2 regions of the Rhizobium sp. G187 genome follow, and region 1 is predicted to be linked to the other one. Evidence: predicted binding sites of a transcription regulator. Region 1 holds the regulator's gene; the other holds the start of a gene.

Region 1 (5,551 bases):
TCATCAGTGACTTCCTCGCCACGATGGGCTGGCAGGCAATGCAGGAACAGCGCCTCATCCTTTGCCTTCTTCATCAGGTCAGCATTGACCTGGAAGGGCTGGAAGACGTTGTGGCCACGCGCCTTGTGCTCCTGGTTCATCGACACCCAGGTATCGGTGATGACGGCATCCGCACCGTCGACTGCACGATCGGCATCATGGCACAGCAGGATCTCTCCGCCATTGTTGCGGGCCCAGTTGAGGATCTTGTCATCGGGTTCCGAGCCAAGCGGAACGGCCATGTTCATCCGGTAACCAAAGCGGGCAGAGCCCTCGACCAGGGAGTGCAACACGTTGTTGCCGTCACCCGTCCAGGCGAGCGTCTTGCCGGCAATCGGACCGCGATGCTCTTCGATCGTCATGATGTCAGCCATGATCTGGCAGGGATGCGTGAGGTCTGTCAGGGCGTTGATCACCGGCACAGTCGCATGCTCGGCCATCTCCAGAAGACGGGCGTGATCGGTGGTACGGATCATGATGGCATCGACGTAGCGCGACAGGACCTTGGCCGTATCGCCAATGGTTTCGGCGCGACCGAGCTGCATTTCGGTGCCGGACAGGAAAAGTGTTTCACCACCGAGCTGGCGCATGCCGACATCGAAGGAGACGCGGGTGCGCGTGGAGGGCTTTTCGAAGATCATCGCCAGCATCTTGCCAGCCAGCGGCTTGCCTGCGGTTCCAGCCTTGGTTGCCTGCTTCCGGGTCAACGCATCGTCCAGCATGGTGCGGAGGTCTGCTGCGGAGACTGCGGAAAGATCGAGGAAATGCTTCGGGGATGCCATCTAAACTACCTGTTCTCGGCTTTCTCGGTATTGTGGTCCGGTCGTATCACGCAGACTTGGCGAGGGTTTCACGCACGCGCTCTGCAGCGCGCTCGATGCGGGCGAGACCATCGCGCGCTTCTTCGGCCGTCACCGTCAGCGGCGGCAACAGGCGGATGACGTTGTCGCCGGCCGGAACGCCTAGCAAGTGCTCGGCGCGCATCGCCATGAGCAGCTCGACATTCGGAATCTTCGCCTTGATGCCGAGCATCAGGCCTTCGCCCCTGATATCCTCGATAACATCCGGGAAGCGATCCTTCAGCGATGCCAGCCCCTGGCGGAACACCAGCGCCGTGTCGCGAACATGCTCCAGGAAGCCGTCCGCAAGAACGACGTCGAGAACGGCATTGCCGACAGCCATGGCCAGCGGGTTGCCGCCATAGGTGGAGCCATGGGTTCCAGCCTTCATGCCTTCAGCTGCGTCATCCGTTGCAAGGCAAGCGCCGAGCGGAAAGCCGCCACCGATACCCTTGGCGACCGCCATGATATCGGGCGTGATGCCGGCCCATTCATAGGCGAAGAGCTTGCCGGTCCGGCCGACGCCGCACTGAACTTCATCAAGGATCAGGAGCAGTCCGTGTTCATCGCAGATGTCACGCAAGGCTCGCAGCATCTCGACCGGGATCGGACGAATACCGCCCTCACCCTGAACGGGCTCGACGAGAACAGCAGCCGTCGCATCCGTGATTGCAGCCTTGACCGCATCAAGATCACCGAAGGGGACCTGATCAAATCCTGGCGCCTTTGGACCGAAGCCTTCCAGGTATTTTTCCTGGCCGCCGGCCGCGATGGTGGCGATGGTGCGTCCGTGGAATGCGCCTTCCATCGTGATGATGTGGAACTTCTCCGGATGGCCTTTGGCGAAATGGTAGCGGCGCGCCGTCTTGATGGCGCATTCCAGCGCTTCGGCACCCGAATTGGTGAAAAAGACACGGTCGGCAAATGTGGCCTCTGTCAGCCGCCGACCGAGTTCTTCCTGGCCAGGCACTTCATAGAGGTTGGACACATGCCAGACCTTGTCGGCCTGCGCCTTCAGCGCGTCCACCAGATGCGGATGGGCGTGGCCCAATGAGTTCACCGCGACGCCAGCGGCAAAATCCAGATAGCGCTCGCCCTTTTCCGTGATCAGCCAGACGCCCTCACCTCGCTCGAAGCGCATCGGCGCCCGATTGTAGGTCTGGTAGAGCGGCGTCGCATCAGCCATCAGCGGAGATCCTTCCTGGAACGGCCCATCCACTCGCAAAGCAGAAGGGACAAATTGAAAATGCCGCCTTACGGCGGCGCCGGCACTATCCGCACTTCGCATTGCAATGTCAACGAAAGTCACGGCTACAAGGGCTTGCGGGGCGCATACACGGGCACCGCGACAGCAAACCATTCGAATATTTCGACCTGTTGCATACTTGACTCACTCGTCCAGCAAGTTGGGGAAAACCGCGAAATCGATTCCAGATGATTCTCCCGACTCTTGTCACGGAGTCACCCGGACACTAGGTTAACTTTCAATAAATCGAGTTGATGCGGCGGAATTGATCACCAAAAGTTACGAGGCGGGCTGCCGCGGATTCATCCGCGGCGACGGTGACGGATTCTGCCATGAACACGCTAGCGGCGGAGAGATATGGCATGAACGCAAACGCACAATGGTCAGATGACAGAGTTGAAAAACTGAAGCGTCTGTGGGCCGATGGCCTCAGCGCAAGTCAGATCGCAGCACAATTGGGTGGCGGCGTCAGCCGCAACGCCGTCATTGGCAAGGTCCATCGCCTGAACCTGCCCGGCCGCGCCAAGGCCGGCGGCAGCACAAGCACGCCGCGTCCGGCAAAGCGCCCGGCGCCGGCGCCGCGTCCCGCCGGTTTTCCGGCACGCCCGCAGGCTGCAACGGCACGCCCCGCAGCACGGGCATCCGGTTCGGTCGCGCTGAAGGAAGATGCGGCGATCGAGATTTTCGAGCAGGCCGCTCCGCGCCAGGCGCTCAACGTGGTGGTGCCGATTTCGCGCCGCCTCGCCCTGACGGAACTGACCGAGCGGACCTGCAAATGGCCGATCGGCGACCCGATGAAGGACGATTTCCACTTTTGCGGCTGCGAGATCAACGACGCGTCGCCCTATTGCACGTATCATGCGAAGCTCGCCTACCAGCCGGTCAGCGATCGTCGCCGGGCCGCTCGTTAAAACGAGTTCAGCGATCATCAGACAGGCCCTTCGGGGCCTGTTTTCGTTTGTGCATACCGCATGCATCAAAAGGCCGCCCGCGGTTTCCCGGGGCGGCCTTTTGCTGGAATAGATGGCGTTCGGATCAGGCTTCCATGGAATAGCCCGCGCCGCGTACAGTGCGGATCACATCCTGCATGTTGGAGAAGTTCAACGCCTTGCGCAGGCGTCCCACATGCACATCAACCGTGCGTTCGTCGACATAGATATCATGACCCCAGACGCCGTCGAGCAGCTGAGAGCGTGAAAAGACGCGACCCGGGGAAACCATCAAAAATTCCAGCAGGCGGAACTCGGTAGGCCCAAGCCGCACTTCGCGGCTCTTGCGGTGAACGCGATGGGTTTCGCGATCCAGCTCGATATCACCACAACGCAAGACGCTGGACAGGACTTCGGGCTTGGCACGGCGCAGCATGGCCTTGACCCGGGCCATGAGTTCCGGCGTGGAGAAGGGCTTGACGACATAGTCGTCAGCACCCGTGGCCAGACCGCGGACGCGCTCGCTCTCTTCACCCCGTGCCGTGAGCATGATGATCGGAAGCCGTTCGGTTTCCGGCCGCATGCGCAGGCGACGGCAGAGCTCGATTCCCGACACACCCGGGAGCATCCAATCGAGCAGAAGCAGATCGGGAACCCGCTCCTGAAGCCGAATTTCGGCTTCGTCGCCCCGCATGATGGTCTCGACCTCATAGCCTTCGGCTTCGAGATTGTAGCGCAGGAGAACGCTCAGCGCCTCCTCGTCTTCCACGACGGCAATCTTCGGCTGCATCAGAACGTCACCTCGTCTCGGGACCCGGTTACTCGGTTATCGCACCGACTGATGAGGTGAGGTCTTCCTTCGGACGCTCGCCCTCGGGTGCTGCCCCGGTGGTCATGTAGTAGATGGTCTCGGCGATGTTCGTGGCGTGGTCGCCGATACGCTCGATGTTCTTGGCGCAGAACAGGAGATGCGTGCAGCTGGTGATGTTGCGCGGATCTTCCATCATGTAGGTCAGCAGCTCGCGGAACAGCGAAGTATAGATCGAGTCGATCTCTTCGTCGCGGTCCCGGATCGACTTCGCCTTTTCGGCGGAGCGGGTCGTGTAGACGTCGAGCACTTCCTTGAGCTGAGCGAGCGCCAGATCCGAGAGATGCTCAAGGCCGCGGGCGAGCTTGCGCGGAACGCCCGTCGCCTGGATGGCAACCACGCGCTTGGAGTTGCTCTTGCCGAGGTCGCCGACGCGTTCCAAATCCGCTGCGATGCGCAGGGCGCCGATGATCTCGCGCAGGTCGGCGGCAACCGGCTGGCGCTTGGCAATGGTGATCACGGCCTTTTCGCCGATTTCCTTTTCCATCGCGTCCATCAGGACGTCGTCGGAAATGATCTTCTGAGCGAGAGCCGCATCGGAATTCACCAGGGCGCGTACGCTTTCGGCGACCATCTGCTCCGCGAGACCTCCCATTTCGGAGATGCGGCGCATCAGGAATTTCAGTTCTTCATCGAAAGCCGAATAGATATGGGTCGAAGCCATCGCGGATATTCCTTGAATTGGGTTGGGCCGTGGGTCTGTTTTCGGCTCAGCCGAAGCGGCCCATGATGTAATCCTGGGTGCGCTGGTCATCCGGGTTGGTGAACATCTTGTCGGTGTCGTTTTCTTCGACGAGTTCGCCGAGATGGAACATCGCCGTCCGCTGCGACACGCGGGCCGCCTGCTGCATGGAATGGGTGACGATCACGATGGTGAAGTTCTCGCGCAGTTCGTGGATCAGCTCCTCGACCTTGGCGGTCGCGATCGGGTCCAGTGCCGAGCAGGGTTCGTCCATGAGGATCACTTCCGGGCTGACGGCCACGGCGCGCGCGATGCACAGACGCTGCTGCTGACCACCGGAAAGGCCGGTGCCAGCGGCATCGAGACGATCCTTCACCTCGTTCCACAGGCCTGCCTTTTGCAGGGCAACGGACACGATCTCATCAAGGTCCGCCTTGTTCTTGGCCAGACCGTGGATGCGCGGGCCGTAGGCGACGTTCTCGTAGATCGACTTCGGGAACGGGTTCGGCTTCTGGAAGACCATGCCGACCTTGGCGCGCAGCTGTACGGGGTCAACCTTCGCGTCGTAGATATTCTCGGCGTCGATCAGGATATTGCCCTCGACGCGGCAGCTGGCGATCGTGTCGTTCATCCGGTTGATGCAACGCAGGAAGGTCGACTTGCCGCAGCCCGACGGGCCAATGAAGGCGGTGACAGAGCGCGGACGGATCTCGATGTTCACATCGCGCAGGGCCTGCTTCTCGCCGTAGTAAACCTGCACATCGCGTGCGGTGATCTTGGATTCAGTCATGATTGGCGCTTTCGTCGTGGTCATCTTAGTCGAGAGATTGTTCATCATCATACACCCCCTTACCAACGACGCTCAAACCGGCGACGCAGAATGATTGCTACCAAGTTCATCAGGATCAGGAAGACCAGCAGGACGATGATGGCGCCAGAGGCACGCTC
Region 2 (5,551 bases), on a different contig from region 1:
TGGAGATCTCGACTCGTTCCAGCCATTCGGTGGCTGTCTGGCGGATCCGGCCGTAATGGCGGTCGCCGACCGCCATGAGGCGCTCGCCGACATTTGCGCCGGCCGAGACCGTCATGCGCAATCCGTCGGCCGGGTTCTGGTGGACAAAACCCCAGTCCGTGCGCATGAGAAAGCGGCGTTCGGCTTCATTCATATGGTAGAGTTCGCGGTACTGGCCATCGCGCATGTGATAGTCGACGCTGCCGGTTGTCGGCATCAGCCGGGTTGACAGGCAGTTGAGAAGCGTCGTCTTGCCCGATCCGCTCTCGCCAACGATAGCCAGCACTTCACCCGGCCAGAGGTCGAAAGAGACCTCCGTGCAGCCGATGCGGCTGCCATAGAATTTCGACAGCTGGCGGACTTTCAAGAGGGGCTGGTTGCTCATTCGGCGGCCTCCTTGGGTGTCTTCGGGTTCTGGGCAAGCATCTCGCCGACATGGCCTTCGGCCTGCCGTGTCTCGCAGTGATCGGTATCGGAGCAGACGAACATCCGGCCGCCCTTGTCGTCGAGCACGACCTCGTCGAGGTAGACGTTGTGGGCGCCGCAGAGCGCGCAGGGCTTGTCGAATGTCTGGATCTCGAAGGGGTGATCCTCGAAGTCGAGGCTCACGACCTCGGTGTAGGGCGGGACCGCATAGATGCGCTTCTCGCGGCCTGCCCCGAAGAGCTGGAGCGCTTCCGACATGTGCATCTTTGGATTGTCGAATTTCGGCGTTGGCGACGGGTCCATCACGTAGCGACCCTCGACCTTCACCGGATAGGCATAGGTCGTGGCGATGCGGCCGTGCTTGGCGATGTCCTCGTAAAGCTTCACATGCATGAGGCCGTATTCTTCCAGCGCATGCATCTTGCGGGTCTCGGTCTCGCGCGGCTCGAGGAAGCGCAGGGGTTCGGGGATCGGCACCTGATAGACCAGAACCTGGCCCTCCTTCAGTTTTTCCTCGGGAATGCGGTGGCGGGTCTGGATGATCGTTGCTTCGCTGGTCTTGGTGGTGGCGGCGACATTGGCGACCTTCTGGAAGAAGGCGCGGATGGAGACGGCATTCGTCGTGTCGTCAGCGCCCTGATCGATGACCTTCAGCGTGTCGTCGCGGCCGATGATCGACGCCGTGACCTGCACGCCGCCGGTGCCCCAGCCATAAGGCATCGGCATTTCACGGCTCGCAAACGGCACCTGATAGCCGGGGATGGCGATCGCCTTCAGGATCGCGCGGCGGATCATGCGCTTGGTCTGTTCGTCCAGATAGGCGAAATTGTAGGTGGCGAGTTCCATTGCCGGCGCGCTCATTCTGCGGCCTCCTTCAGGTCTGTCTCATCGTTTCGCTTGCCATCGTGCTTTGCCCGCATACGGCGGACGAGATCGAGTTCGGCCTGGAAGTCGACGTAATGTGGCAGCTTCAGATGTTCGACGAAGCCGGTCGCCTGGACGTTGTCGCAATGGGAAATCACGAATTCCTCGTCCTGGGCGGGGGAGACGACATCCTCGCCGAATTCCTGGGTTCTGAGCGCCCGATCGACCAGCGACATGGACATGGCTTTGCGCTCGCCCTGGCCGAAGACCAGGCCGTAGCCGCGGGTGAATTGTGGGGGCGCCTTGGCCGAGCCCTTGAACTGGTTGACCATCTGGCATTCGGTGACGCGGATCTCGCCAAGCGAGACACAGAAGCCGAGTTCCGGCACATCGAATTCGACCTCGACCAGGCCCATGCGGATTTCCCCGACAAAGGGATGAGTGCGTCCATAGCCGCGCTGGGTGGAATAACCGAGTGCGAGCAGGAAACCCTCGTCGCCCCGGGCGAGTGCCTGCAGGCGCAGATCGCGTGGCATGGGAAATTCCATCGGTTCGCGGGTCAGGTCGCCGGCGAGGTGATCCTGCGGCATGTCGCCATCCGGTTCGATCAAGCCTTCGCCATCGAGAATGTCGGAGACCCGCATTACCGGTTCTGGCGCCTCGATCCGCATTTCCGCGGGCTCGATGGCACTGTCCTCGAGAAGCGAGGGGTCGAGCAGGCGATGGGTATAGTCGAAGGTGGGGCCGAGCAACTGTCCGCCGGGCAGGTCCTTGTAGGTGGCGGAAACGCGGCGTTCGACCCGCATTCTGCCTGTGTCGATCGGAAGTGAGGTGCCGAAGCGCGGCAGTGTGGTGCGGTAGGCACGGAGAAGGAAAATTGCTTCGATCATATCGCCGCGCGCCTGCTTGAGGGCAAGTGCTGCGAGCGCGCAGTCGTAAAGCGAGGCTTCCGCCATGACGCGGTCAACGGCGAGGCCGAACTGCGCGACGATCTGGTCGATGGTGACGGAGGGCAGGGACCGGTCGCCACGGCGACGATCAGCGAGCAATCGGTGGGCATTCGCAATGGCTTTTTCGCCACCCTTGACGGCAACATACATGGCTCAGGCCTCCATCTGCGTGATCTTGGTTGTGCGCGGCAGGGCGAGGAATTGTCGTCCGCTGGTCAGGACCACGTCGACACCGCGCGGGAAGAGCGCTCGGTTGTCCGTCCATTGGCGCAGGAATGTCTCGGGCAGACCCTTCGGCGCGATGGTGGCCGTTTCACGAATGCCCGGGCCTGTCAGCTGCAATTTCGGCCCGGCTTCCAGAGAGGGTAGTTCGATTACCAGAGTGGCGGACCGGTCCGGATATTCCTGGGAGCCGAGGGCGAAATGCGAGAGCGGTGGCAGCATGGCGCCAGCGTCCACAAATGCGAATTTTGCCTCGTTCTTTTCCGCTGCCAGCGGCGCCACGGTATGGAATCCGATCCATGCAGGAAGCGCCGAGCGCAACAGGGCAGGCGTCAGCCAGATCGATGTGTCATGGTCGCAGAGCGTCAGCAGGATTGCGCCAGCGGCTATGCCGAGCGGCGGCGGTGGCTGGATGACCTCAGTCACCGTGCCCAACGTTCCTGGGCGGGCGAGTGCGTCCATCAGGCTGCGAAAGACCGATTGCGCATCATGGACTGCGTCGGCAAAACCACCGACCAGGCTTTCTGAAGCTGTCTGCATCAGTCTTCTCCTCTGACCATCGTGAAGAAATCGACCTTGGTGGCCGCGGTTTCCCTGCGGGACTGCTCTGCTTCTGCGGCAATACGGGCTTCGATGTCGCCGAGCAGGCCTTCTTCGAGGATGCGACTGTGCGCGTCGTTCTGCGCCAAGGCATCGAAGACGGCAGCGAGCATGGCTGCGCGGCGATCTGTGCCGAGCCGGTAGCCATGGCCGACGGTGCCATCGGCCAGCCGAATGCTCGCACGCGTCATCGTTGCCTCACCCAGGTTGAAGGGTGATCCCCCGCCACCGATCCGCCCGCGAACCATCACGAGACCGGTCTCCGGGCCGCGGATCGAGCTATAGCTCGGTGGGGGATCGAGTTTGGCTGTGGCGTCTTCGAGTTCACTCCGCGTGGCACGTGCGAGGAGATCAACCACCCGCTTTCGAGATGCTGCCGAATTTATTTGCGTATCGCGTGCTGGGTTCATTGTCGGGCCTCTAAATGTCTAGTAATATAGACAACCATACAAGTTACTTTATAAGTAACCGTTCGCGGTGACAATCGTGTGACACGGGTATGAGACAAGGCAGGGGAAAATGATCGAGAGACAGAGGGGCGTCGCGCTCTGGCGGCAGATTTCCGACCGGATTCGCGCCAATATCGCTGCTGGGCTCTATGATGGCTCGGGTATGGTGCCGGCCGAGACCGCGCTTGCAGAGGAATTTTCGGTCAACCGCCATACGGTCCGCGCGGCGCTGGCGGCCCTTGCGCAGGAGGGTGTCGTGCGCTCCGTACAGGGGCGTGGCACGATGATCGAGCGGCGCAACAAGTTCGACTTCCCGATTGGCAGGCGCACCCGTTTCACCGAAGGCATCGGCGATCAGGCACGCGATCTGCAGGGAGTTTTGCTGGCATCGGCGGTTGAGCCGGCAACTGCCGAGATTGCCGGGCGGCTGAAGCTTGTGGCGGGTACGGAGGTGCTGCGGCTGGATGGCGTTCGCCGCGCGGATGGCCGTGCCGTTTCGCGTTCAACCATGTGGTTTCCAGCGGCTCGATTTGCTGGCATCGATCAATCCTTCGCCGCCTCGGGGTCGATCACGCTGGCGCTCGCGGCCTCAGGTGTGACGGACTACGTCCGCGACGTGACCGAGATCTCTGCCGTGCATGCCGAACCGGACGACGTGGCTCAGCTTGAACTGACCCCTGGCGCGATCGTGCTGGTGACGCGGGCGGTGAACACCGATCCCGCCGGTCTGCCGATCCAGTATGCCGTCACCCGTTTTCCGGCGGATCGCGTTCAATTCACGATCCGCAACTGAAGGTCTGGCGATTTGCCTCAGGCTGACTGGAGTGCTGCGAGAACGGCGGCGATCTGGTCTGGGTTCATCACCTGGCCCTGTGTGGCGGTGAAGGACTGCAACTGTGCCTGGCTGAGGTTCGAGATCTGCGCCACCGTCAGTCCGGGAATCGCATAGGGATTGATCGCGGCAATCTCCTGGCTGGTGAAGGTGCGCAGCTTTGCCGGTCCAAGCGCGGTGATCTGGGTTGCGTTCAGTCCGGCGACCTGACTTGTCGTCAAAGCCTCGATCTGGCTCTCCGACATGGCGCCGAGCTGGTCGACGGTCAGGCCGTTGACGGCCGTCGGGCTCATCGCCGCAATCTGGCTAGTCGTCATGTTGACGATCTTGTCTGCGCCGAGCGTCGCAAGCTGGATCGAATTCATCGAACCGATCTGTGTCGTGGTCAGCGCCTGGACCTGAACAGGGGTCAAGGCACGGAGCTGGTAATAGGTAAGGTTTGCGACCTGACCAGTTGTCAGCGCGGCAATCTGCTCGGGTTGCAGGGTGCTTACTGTGGTCGGCGAGAGGCCGCTGATGGCCGTCGAGGAGATGGACGCCATGTCTGTTGCCGACAGGGTTTCCAGTGCGGCGGGGGTGATCGCGCCAATCTGCGTGGCAGACATGGCTCCGATCTGAGCCGTCGTCAGGGCATCGAACTGACTTGGCGTGATGGTGGCGATCTGCGCCGTGCTCAATCCGGGGATAGCCTTGGCACTGATGGCAGCGACCTGGGTGGTCGACAGGGCCGCTATGCTGCCTGTCGGCAGGCCGGCGATCTGGGTTGCAGAGAGGGCGCCGATCTGGGCGACGGTGAGGACAGAAACCTGATCCGCACTCAAGGCATTGAGTTGGTCGAAGGTGAGGCCTGCCATCTGCGCGGTTGTCAGGGCGCCGATCTGCTCATGAGTGAAGCCTGCGATCGTGGACGGCTGGAGGCCCGCAATGCCTGCTGCGCTCAACCCGGCCAGATCCGTCTTCGAGAAGGTTGCAAGCTGCTGGCTTGAGAGCGCGCCAACCTGGGTCGCGGTCAGTGCGGCGATTTGGGTCGACGAGAGCGCGTCGATCTGTGACGGGGACATCGCGGCAATCTGGCTTGCCGTGAGACCGGGCAGCGCCTTGGTGGAGATCGCGCCAATCTGATCTGGCGATAGAGCGGCAACCGCCGTTTCGTCGAGCGCGCCGATTTG

The links. Region 1 encodes PhoB, which activates phosphate uptake and scavenging genes when phosphate is short. Its sites were predicted from a motif close to TGTCATNNANCTGTCAT; they were not measured.
Region 2: phnF (phosphonate metabolism transcriptional regulator PhnF) is a predicted target of PhoB. The motif match lies at 3,579-3,595, and genes of this name have one in related genera.

The regions. Positions count from the first base shown of each region.
Region 1 is NZ_JBPUGM010000006.1:211,068-216,618, reverse strand. It holds gene argF (ornithine carbamoyltransferase) at 1-821, opposite strand, end outside; gene ACSV9I_RS17970 (aspartate aminotransferase family protein) at 868-2,064, opposite strand; gene ACSV9I_RS17965 (GcrA family cell cycle regulator) at 2,487-3,035, shown strand; gene phoB (phosphate regulon transcriptional regulator PhoB) at 3,160-3,843, opposite strand; gene phoU (phosphate signaling complex protein PhoU) at 3,872-4,585, opposite strand; gene pstB (phosphate ABC transporter ATP-binding protein PstB) at 4,632-5,417, opposite strand; gene pstA (phosphate ABC transporter permease PstA) at 5,453-5,551, opposite strand, start outside.
Region 2 is NZ_JBPUGM010000004.1:216,659-222,209, reverse strand. It holds gene phnK (phosphonate C-P lyase system protein PhnK) at 1-424, opposite strand, end outside; gene ACSV9I_RS13580 (alpha-D-ribose 1-methylphosphonate 5-phosphate C-P-lyase PhnJ) at 421-1,311, opposite strand; gene ACSV9I_RS13575 (carbon-phosphorus lyase complex subunit PhnI) at 1,323-2,429, opposite strand; gene phnH (phosphonate C-P lyase system protein PhnH) at 2,433-3,041, opposite strand; gene phnG (phosphonate C-P lyase system protein PhnG) at 3,041-3,511, opposite strand; gene phnF (phosphonate metabolism transcriptional regulator PhnF) at 3,621-4,343, shown strand; gene ACSV9I_RS13555 (beta strand repeat-containing protein) at 4,361-5,551, opposite strand, start outside.